Regions from separate parts of the Peribacillus sp. FSL H8-0477 genome, predicted to be linked through region 2. Evidence: predicted binding sites of a transcription regulator. Region 2 holds the regulator's gene; each other region holds the start of a gene.

Region 1 (3,286 bases), 170 kb from region 2:
CTTCTAAGGCACCTGATAAAATCAGTTTTGGAAATTCCGATGCTATTCGTACTGGTGACTCCGTAATTGCAATAGGCAATCCGCTTGGTCTAGATTTATCACGTACAGTAACACAGGGGATCGTTAGTGCCACTGGCCGTTCAATAGATGTCACGACATCAGCAGGTGAATGGAATTTAGATGTGATTCAGACTGATGCAGCAATTAACCCAGGGAACAGCGGGGGAGCACTGATTAACGCGCAAGGTGACGTCATTGGTATTAACAGCTTGAAAATATCTGAAGATGGTGTGGAGGGTCTTGGTTTTGCTATTCCAAGTAATGATTTACTTCCAATCGTTGAAGAGATTATTAAGGATGGAAAAGTCACTCGGCCATACTTAGGGGTCAGTCTTGGGAATGTCGGCGAACTGCCTCAGAACTATCAACAGTCAATTAATCAAGCAGCTGCAGAAGGTGTCATGATTACAAGTGTTGAGAATGGTTCACCAGCAGCAGAGGCTGGACTTTTGCAACAGGATATCATTACCGAAATTAATGGTACGAAAATCACAACTACATCAGAATTAAGAAAATATTTATATAAAAATGGAAAAGTGGGTCAAGAAATGAGCTTTACCGTGTATCGTGGGGACGATAATAAAACGTTAAAAATCAAGTTAGGTAAATCATAATAATTGTACAAAATCTGTCGTTCACCTTACCCGATTGGGACAGGTAAGCGGCAGTCTTTTTTACCCTAGTCCTTGAACAGAACTACAATATTTGCCAATAATAAAAAGCTTGTTGTTTTAATATGGATAGTGTAATATATTTACAAATATTCAAAAAACCCCAAAAAGGTCATTTGTAATAATGATATATTTATTACCAAGTTTATTTTTCAAGAATTCATGGTATATAAATACTAGAGTCTATTTTAAGGAAGTGATTTAAATGGTTCAATTTACTGTACGTGTAAATTATCAAGGTAAGCTTTATCAAACCAATGTTCTTGCACATCGTGAAGATGCAGAAGAAGAAATCTATAACAGAGCTTTTGAACAAGTACAAAGACAATGGAAAGAATAGAAAGAAGCAGGTCCTAAAAGGATGCCTGCTTCTTTTTATTTTTGATTACATTTATTATGCTAAAAAAATAATATTTAGGATGATAGTATAGACAACTAATAAATGAACAATTCAGATTTACGCTACTTCATCTTTTTCCAATAATCCAATTTAAAGCACCTGCTTCCATTATTTGAGGGAGGTTTAATGAACATTTTGTGACATAAATCTTAATCCGTTGTATTTTCTCTTTTATAATACTAAGATAGAATCGTGAGTTTGTGAATATATTAACACTTGCAGTGAAACTGCAAGTTATAATTTTATTTTCGAGGGGAAAGGAGTACAAAATGAAACTAAAGGGAATTTTACTGTTTTTAATTTTCACTATTGTCACCGTGTTAACGGGTTGTGATAATCCGTTACTCGTTCTTGATCCAAAAGGCCCGGTTGCTGAAGAGCAATCAAATGTTATTAAGTTGTCCATGTGGACTATGGCCGGAGTTGTATTAGTTGTTATTGTATTATATGCATTCATGCTTACTAAATATCGTGCTTCAAAATCTAGTGCGGACTACGAACCACCGCATATTGAGGGAAATAAATATCTTGAGGCGCTATGGATTGGTATTCCAATCATTATTGTTGCCTTCCTTGGGTGGGTAACAGTTGGCTCGCTTGATAAAGTCGAGAATGAACAAACTGGTTATACTGAAGATAAACTGACTATTTATGCTGTATCATCTAATTTTAAATGGCACTTTAGCTATCCAGAAGAAGATATAGAAACGGTTAACTACTTGAACATCCCAACAGATCGACCACTTGAATTCAAATTATATTCGTATGGCCCTATTTCAAGTTTATGGATTCCACAACTTGGAGGTCAAAAGTATGCAATGAGTGACATGGTTAATACCTTGCATTTAGCTGCAGACGTTCCTGGAGCTTATATGGGCAGAAACGCTAACTTCAGTGGTGAAGGATTTGCTCATATGGAGTTTGAAGCATTAGCTATGCCTCCTGCAGAATACGAAGAATGGGTTAAAGATGTTAAAGCAACAGCTGATGAGCTGACAGAAGATAAATTTAATGAACTTCTAGAAGCCGATCATGTTGGACGCAGTACCTTTAATGGAACACATTTAGATTTTGCTCCAGCACCTACTGGTCATAATCATGGAACAGACGATTCCGAAGATGGTCCCAAAGAAGATAATAAAGATCACGAAGAACATGAACACGATCATAAATAATGATAAGACTACTAGTTTAATAAATTAGTAAACGAAAGGAGTCACACACATGAAATGGGACGAATTTATCGTAACCGGAGAACCCATGATTCTTATGGCGCAGATCAGCATCATCGTTGCTTCGATCGCCATCGTTGCGGGCTTAACCTATTTTAAAAAATGGGGATATCTCTGGAAAGAATGGTTAACAACTGTTGACCATAAACGAATCGGGATTATGTACATTTTAGCTGCCTTACTTATGTTATTTAGAGGGGGCGTTGATGCACTATTAATGCGTGCACAGACAGCTAGGCCTGAAAACGGTCTTTTAGATGGGCAGCATTATAATGAGATCTTTACAACACACGGGGTTATCATGATTTTATTCATGGCAATGCCTTTTATCATTGGTTTAATGAACATCGTTACTCCTTTGCAAATTGGGGCACGTGACGTTGCTTTCCCACGTTTGAATGCAATCAGTTTCTGGTTATTCTTTGCTGGAGCAATGCTATTCAATATTTCCTTCGTAATCGGAGGATCACCTGATGCAGGTTGGACGGCTTATTTCCCTCTTGCCAGCACAGAATTCAGTGAAACGGTTGGGAATAACTATTACGCTATTGCCATCCAAATAGCGGGTATTGGTACCTTAATGACCGGGATTAACTTTATTGTTACCATCCTGAAAATGAGAGCTCCTGGCATGACATTAATGAAAATGCCAATGTTCGTTTGGTCCAACCTGATCACGAACGTTATCATCGTTTTTGCTTTCCCAGTATTAACTGTGGCATTAGCATTAATGACAACGGATCGTTTGTTCGGCACTCAATTCTTCACCACAGCTAATGGTGGTAGTGATATGCTTTGGGCCAACCTATTCTGGGTTTGGGGACATCCTGAGGTATATATCGTTATTCTTCCTGCTTTCGGGATTTATAGTGAGATTATTTCTACGTTTGCTCGTAGAAATCTGTATGGATATAAATCAATGG
Region 2 (3,286 bases):
TCAACTAGCTCAATAATTACGCGATCACCTAATGGTTTTAACAAGTGAAACGACCTCCTCAAATTCTACTGGTTAGTGTTTAATTATTAGCACTCATCTACTGTGAGTGCTAACACAATTACTATATTAAATAAATTGGGACATATTTGCAAGTATCTTATCTCTTTTTTTTCTATTAATTTCTTGAGGTGCTTGGGAATACTATAATAAGAAAACACCTTACACCATCTTTAAATCCTTTGCATTTTGGAAACCTTTATGTGGAGTTTGGTCGTTTATTTTGATACTCTTTTATAAGGTAGCTTAGGCTCTCACTAGTGCGATTCATTTTGTTGGGTTTACGGCAGGCTGCCTTTACCGCAACATCGAAGGAGTTATGAGTTTGAAGAGAGAATATTGGTACATTATTATTGTTTATATTGCAATGCAGTTATCGAGTATCGTTGGTGTTCCTCTTTTAATGATGTTTGGGATCTGGAGAGGAGCCGAAAAAAATGCCGAGCTTCAACAGCTTTCTGGCGCGTATTGGATTGTTATCAGCTTCCTTATAGGATTGATAGCAACATTATTCTTAATACGAAAAGAAGTGAAAAATAATAGTGATTTACGAAAACATCAAGCGTCTGTTCCTACCTCTATTTTTTGGGGATTCGCCGGAATCTTTCTTGCGTTATTTTCTCAATCCATAGCAGGAATGATTGAAACAGCCATCGGCATTGAGGCAGGTTCTGAGAATACGCAGACAATTATTAATTTAATTCTCAATGTTCCTCTGGTCTTATTTGTTAGTTCTGTTATTGGACCGATTCTTGAGGAAATCGTTTTTCGTAAAATTATTTTTGGATCCCTGCACAAACGACTTAACTTTTTCTTATCTGCTCTGATTAGTTCATTAATATTTGGGGCCGCTCACGGCGAATTTATTCATTTATTGCTCTACACTGCGATGGGATTTGTTTTTGCCTTTTTATATGTAAAAACCAATCGTATCTTAGTCCCCATCTTTGCGCACGTGTCCATGAACTCCTTAGTGGTCATTACTCAAATTTACAAAGATGATATTGAAAAATTCCTGAAGGACGCAGAGCACGTGCAAAACTTCATCGGAGGGTTTTTATGAAACGAATTTCACCTTTAACTTTAGCCATTATTTATATGGCTTTAGGCGCGTTATTTATCTTTATGTCCATCCAAACGGTTTCTAGATCCGGATGGGGCTTCTTCGCCTATTTTCTTGTATTGTTGGCCACACTTGATTTAGGATCAGGCATTCGAATGCTGCTCCTGCACTTAAAAATTAAATCTATCCAGAAAAAGAATAAGAAATAACAAAAAACGCTGCTTATAATCTGGCAGCGTTTTTGTATTTAATCGGTGATGGCCTGAATATTGGCTGATGGGTAATGCTTTAAGAAATAAATTAATGATTGCAGTTCAATAGATAAATCAATGTGGTGAACTCTTATGGCAGCCGGTACAGTAAGGCGTGCCGGAGTAAAATTTAAAATCCCTTTAACATTTGATTTAACGAGGTAATCCGTAATGGTTTGCGCCACATGTGATGGCACAGTTAAGATTGCGACAGATATATCACGTTGATTTAACTGTTCTTCTAACTCGTCCATATGGTACACCGGAACGTCACAGATTCTCGTGCCCACCTTACTTTCGTCAACATCAAAGGCTAACTCAATAATCGTGTTATTATTCTTTAAGAAATTATAATTCAAAAAAGCTGTACCCAAGTTACCTACACCTATTAAGGCTACTTTAGTCAACTCATCTTGATCCAGTGTTTTCCGGAAAAATGATAAAAGATAATTAACGTTATATCCGTAGCCTTTTTTACCAAGTGCACCAAAATAAGAAAAATCCCGGCGTATCGTGGCAGAATCTACCTTAACAGCTTCGCTGAGTTCAGCTGAAGAAACACGCTGTTTGCCTGACGAATGTAGGTTTTTTAGAAAACGATAGTATAAGGGTAATCTCTTGGCGGTTGCCTGCGGTATCTTCAAATGTTCTGGGCTCATATATTTTCCCCGCTTTCACAAATGTTTCCGAATCCTATTCTTCGGTTTGATTAATCTGCCTCTGGTAGTCGGGACTGGAAACACCACCGGTTTTTTCAACTAAAAACGTTGGTCCTATGATCATACCCTTATCCACAGCCTTACACATATCATAAACAGTCAGTGCAGCTGCTGAAACAGCTGTTAACGCTTCCATTTCCACACCTGTGCTTCCCTTTGTCTTAGCCGTTGCTTCAATCTGCAGACGATGATTATCGTCCTCTTTTAACCAGTTAAAAGAGATATTCACACCTTGTAATGAAATGGGATGACACATAGGAATAATGTTGGACGTATTCTTACAAGCCATGATTCCCGCTACCTGGGCAACAGCAAGTACGTCTCCCTTTTTCATTTTATTGTTGGTTATTTTTTCGTAAATTTCTTCATTCAGCAATATGCTCGACTGAGCAACAGCTGTACGAACAGTTTCAGGCTTTTGGCTGATATCAACCATTTTCGCCCTGCCTTCTTCATTAAAATGAGTTAACTCTTTCATTCAAAACACCTCTCCTAAATCATACACTAAAATTCACCATTTGTAATGACTTTGTTTCATCCTTCACATAATCATATTGATACTCACCCTCGCGGATATTGCCTGAATAAGGTACACTATCTATAACGCAATTTAGAGGTGAAAAACATGATTCTATTACAAGTTAACCAATTATCGAAATATTATGGGGCAGAGCTTATTTTATCAAATATGAAGCTCGAAGTTCAAAATAGAGATCGAGTGGCTCTTGTCGGCAGAAATGGTGCAGGGAAATCCACACTATTAAAAATTATTGCTGGTCATCTTTCTCATGATGGCGGCGAGATCATTAAACCTAAAGGTACGACTATTGGCTATATGGCTCAGGATACCGGTTTAGAGTCTGAATTATCCATATGGGATGAAATGCTGACTGTTTTTACTGAGCTGATTGCTAAAGAAAAGCAGCTGCGGCACCTAGAGGTCACGATGGCCAAGCCGGAGACCTATGAAAATGAAACACTCTATAAAAAGATTCTTTCTGAATATGATGCCTTGCAAGTCAAGTTTGCTGAACAGGGCGGGTACCAATATGAAGCAGATATCCGGTCCGTTCTTCATGGGCTGCAATTCTCTACGTTTGATCCATCTACACCGATTGCCACGCTAAGCGGTGGTCAAAAAACCAGGCTTGCACTAGGTAAATTACTCTTAAAGAAACCTGATATTCTTATTCTAG
Region 3 (3,286 bases), on a different contig from region 2:
ATAAGTATGACCGATTGCAGTTTCTCATTAAATGCCTTATCAGCCCCTCTGAATTTACAAAGTGGTATGGAGCTTAAACCAGAAAAATTGCTATTAAACGGCGGGTCCTTTTATGACTATTATCAAACAAAAGATGGGCGTTACTTCTCTGTCGGAAGTTTAGAACCTCCATTCCGTAAAGCTTTATGCGTGGCCCTAGAAAGGGGAGATTTAGCAGAGATTAGTATGCAAAATGATGACGAAAGCATTCGAGTATTTAAACATGCCATAAAGGAAGCGTTTTTGGAAAAAACCTTTGCAGATTGGCAAGAAGTATTTGTTAAATATGAGGCCTGCGTTGAACCAGTGCTGACATTTACAGAAGCGGTTGAACATCCACAGCTTAAGGAACGCGGCATGATTGTTGATGTTCCCGATGGAAAGGGAAACACCCAAAGGCAGATTGCTTGTCCCATTAAAACCTCTGTTTTTAAACCAGAATACAAACATGTTGGTCCTAAGGCAGGAGCTAGTAATCAAGAAATTCTTATTAACTAATGTAAAAAAGGAGAAAAAAACACTTGGTGTTTTTTCTCCTTTTCTTTTCTTAAATTTTATTGTTCTTTAAAATTTGGAGCTAAGATTTCTTTTAAAACATCCGCACTGTGTTTAAATTGTCGACGTTCTTGTTCACTAAGCGTTAATTCAACAATTTCTCTTATCCCGTTACGATTGACTACAGCTGGAACCCCTATATATACGTCTTCTGTTCCATATTCTCCCTCGAGATAAGTACTAACAGTTAGAACGCTGTTTTCATTGTTTAAGATGGCTTTTGTAATCCGGGCCAGACCCATGGCAATACCATAAAAGGTTGCGCCTTTTTTCTCAATAATTTGATAGGCTGCATCGCGGACATTTATAAACAGCTCATCTAAATCTTTCATCGTATACTCTGGGTTTCTTTTAATCAATTCCGTAATGGATACACCCCCGATATCAGCATGGCTCCAAACGGGTAGTTCTGTATCACCATGTTCTCCAATAATATAAGCATGAACGTTAGCTGGAGCAATATCAAAATATTCGCCGAGCATGAAACGGAAACGGCCCGTATCTAAGATCGTACCACTGCCGATTATACGTTCTTTTGGCAGACCGCTGAATTTCCAGGTTGCATATGTTAAGATGTCGACTGGATTTGTGGCAATTAAGAAGATCCCGTCAAAACCACTCGCCATAATTTCTTCCACAATTCCTTTGAAAATTCTTAGGTTTTTTTCAACAAGAGCTAAGCGCGTTTCACCTGGTTTTTGGTTAGCTCCTGCACAAATACATACTACATCTGCATCTTTACAATCTGCATAGGTGCCATACCATGTTTTTGTTGGATTCGGTGCAAATACCTTCCCATGATTTAAATCCATGGCATCACCCATTGCTTTATTTTCATTTAGATCAATAATGACTAATTCCTCAGTAATAGATTGATTTAATAGGGCGAATGCATAACTACTTCCGACAGATCCAGCACCTATAAGAGCAACGCGATTAACATTTCTTTGTTTCATATGACAATTCCTCCATTCAGTTATTCATGATGTATGTGAATTCTTTCACAATCTTTAATATATCTTCATTTTGCACCTTAGGACACAAAAAAGCAATATAAAGAAAAGAAGAAAAATCCAATTTTGTCTGCAATTTGTCTAATTTGTGAAGAACTAAATCATCTAATCACCAAGCACCTTCAAAGTAAAGGTGTGACTAGTTGTTATTATTATCAATAAGTTCAAAATTATCCCTGATAATAGGGCGTAATACCTGCTTTAATAAGGCTTTTTAAGAAGAAAAAAAGGAATTTATGCTTGATTGTTTAAAATATGAAAAAATGAATAAAAACCATCTAATTCATGAACAATTCATGAACAAGGGCTTTTGATATTTATATAAATAAAGTTCGTTAAATGAGTGTCACTTGCCTAAACTGTGCATAAACTGCTATTACCCATGTAAGTACTCCTTCTAAAAAAAGGAGATGTACCAATATGTCAGGTGGCCATGAAGGTGTTGGATTTGGTGGAGGTTTTGCTTTTATCGTCGTTTTGTTTATCCTGCTCATCATTGTAGGAGCTAGTTTTGTAGGCGGCGGCGGCGGTTGCGGCGGCGGCGGTTACGGCGGAGGCTACGGCGGCGGTTACGGTGGATGCTGCTAAATGATTTTCAAAAAGTCGATCTTTCATTAGATCGGCTTTTTCTTATGTAGATGAATTCGTAAGAATTGATAATAATTACTAGTTATAGCACGACGATTGGGGGTATCAGAGTATCATCCTTCATTAAAGGACCTAGAACTAGTAAAGGAGGGTGATATCCATGTTTGGACTAACGGATATTGTGAAATTCTTGTTGTCCTTTTTTCTGATTATGCCGATCATTACGCTTATTCACTTGAGCGGTCATATTTTCTTTGTTTCAATTTTCGGAGGTACAGAAAAGAAAATCTATATTGGATGCGGAAAAAAACTATTCTCGTTTTTGACTATTGAAGTGAGAAAATATTACTTTTGGAATGGTTCGTGTGAGTTTAAAAATTTAAAGCATGATAATCGATTCACAAACATGATGATTTACATTGGTGGATCTTTATTTAATCTAATCAGTATGCTGCTTGTATATAGCTTGATTTACCAGGATATTATCGAGGGATCCGTGGTATGGTATCAGTTTATTTACTTCTCATTTTATATTATGTTCTTCTCTCTGTTCCCCATGTACTTTGCAGATGGATCACCAAGTGATGGAAAGGCTGCAGGTCTGGCTTTGAAGAATCAACTTGAGGAAAAAGTAACCGATGATTTGTTTGTGAAGAAACAAGACGATATGGACTAACAAATGTCTAGAAAAAGGACGTGCACTCGGCACGTTCTTTTTTGTATGCTTGTATTTTTTAATTCGTATACTTCTTTATTTCATCATAGAGCAAGGCACACAGTTCCTCGGCCGGTTCATAATACCTTTCGTAAAACGCAGTTCGATTACCAGGACCATAGGCTTCGGTGAATGGTTCTTTTTGGTTTAGGAGTTCTTTCAGAGCAGAGAAATTCTTAACAGTTTGGTCAGTAATTGTATCAGCGTACCAATCTTCTTCTAGTAATACTTGATAATATTCAAGTTCTTGCGCATAATCAAGGGCATTTTTATAGGCATGAATCCTACTGAAATGTTTATTTACTACATTTAGTTTCGTTGTTAACTCTGCTTTTACTTTCTTGTTTTTCACTTTCTTTACTGTCGAAGCTGCTAT

Evidence for each region. Region 2 encodes Rex, which represses fermentation and respiration genes when NADH is low (regulators of the CRP and FNR family bind a similar motif). Its sites were predicted from a motif close to TTGTGAAATATTTCACAA; they were not measured.
Region 1: qoxA (cytochrome aa3 quinol oxidase subunit II) is a predicted target of Rex. The motif match lies at 1,330-1,347, and genes of this name have one in related genera.
Region 3: MHI18_RS08610 (L-lactate dehydrogenase) is a predicted target of Rex. The motif match lies at 1,584-1,601, and genes of this name have one in related genera.

What each region holds. Positions count from the first base shown of each region.
Region 1 covers NZ_JBBODE010000002.1:397,355-400,640, forward strand. Annotated here, with positions in the region: gene MHI18_RS13655 (S1C family serine protease) at 1-674, shown strand, start outside; gene MHI18_RS13660 (BA3454 family stress response protein) at 937-1,071, shown strand; gene qoxA (cytochrome aa3 quinol oxidase subunit II) at 1,401-2,306, shown strand; gene qoxB (cytochrome aa3 quinol oxidase subunit I) at 2,356-3,286, shown strand, end outside.
Region 2 covers NZ_JBBODE010000002.1:230,879-234,164, reverse strand. Annotated here, with positions in the region: gene groES (co-chaperone GroES) at 1-44, opposite strand, end outside; gene MHI18_RS12980 (CPBP family intramembrane glutamic endopeptidase) at 383-1,120, shown strand; gene MHI18_RS12975 (YdiK family protein) at 1,117-1,329, shown strand; gene MHI18_RS12970 (redox-sensing transcriptional repressor Rex) at 1,368-2,030, opposite strand; gene moaC (cyclic pyranopterin monophosphate synthase MoaC) at 2,065-2,568, opposite strand; gene MHI18_RS12960 (ABC-F family ATP-binding cassette domain-containing protein) at 2,716-3,286, shown strand, end outside.
Region 3 covers NZ_JBBODE010000001.1:1,693,625-1,696,910, reverse strand. Annotated here, with positions in the region: gene MHI18_RS08615 (CaiB/BaiF CoA transferase family protein) at 1-537, shown strand, start outside; gene MHI18_RS08610 (L-lactate dehydrogenase) at 594-1,550, opposite strand; partial or broken gene MHI18_RS22145 (YjcZ family sporulation protein) at 2,028-2,129, shown strand; gene MHI18_RS08600 (hypothetical protein) at 2,356-2,871, shown strand; gene MHI18_RS08595 (S8 family serine peptidase) at 2,930-3,286, opposite strand, start outside.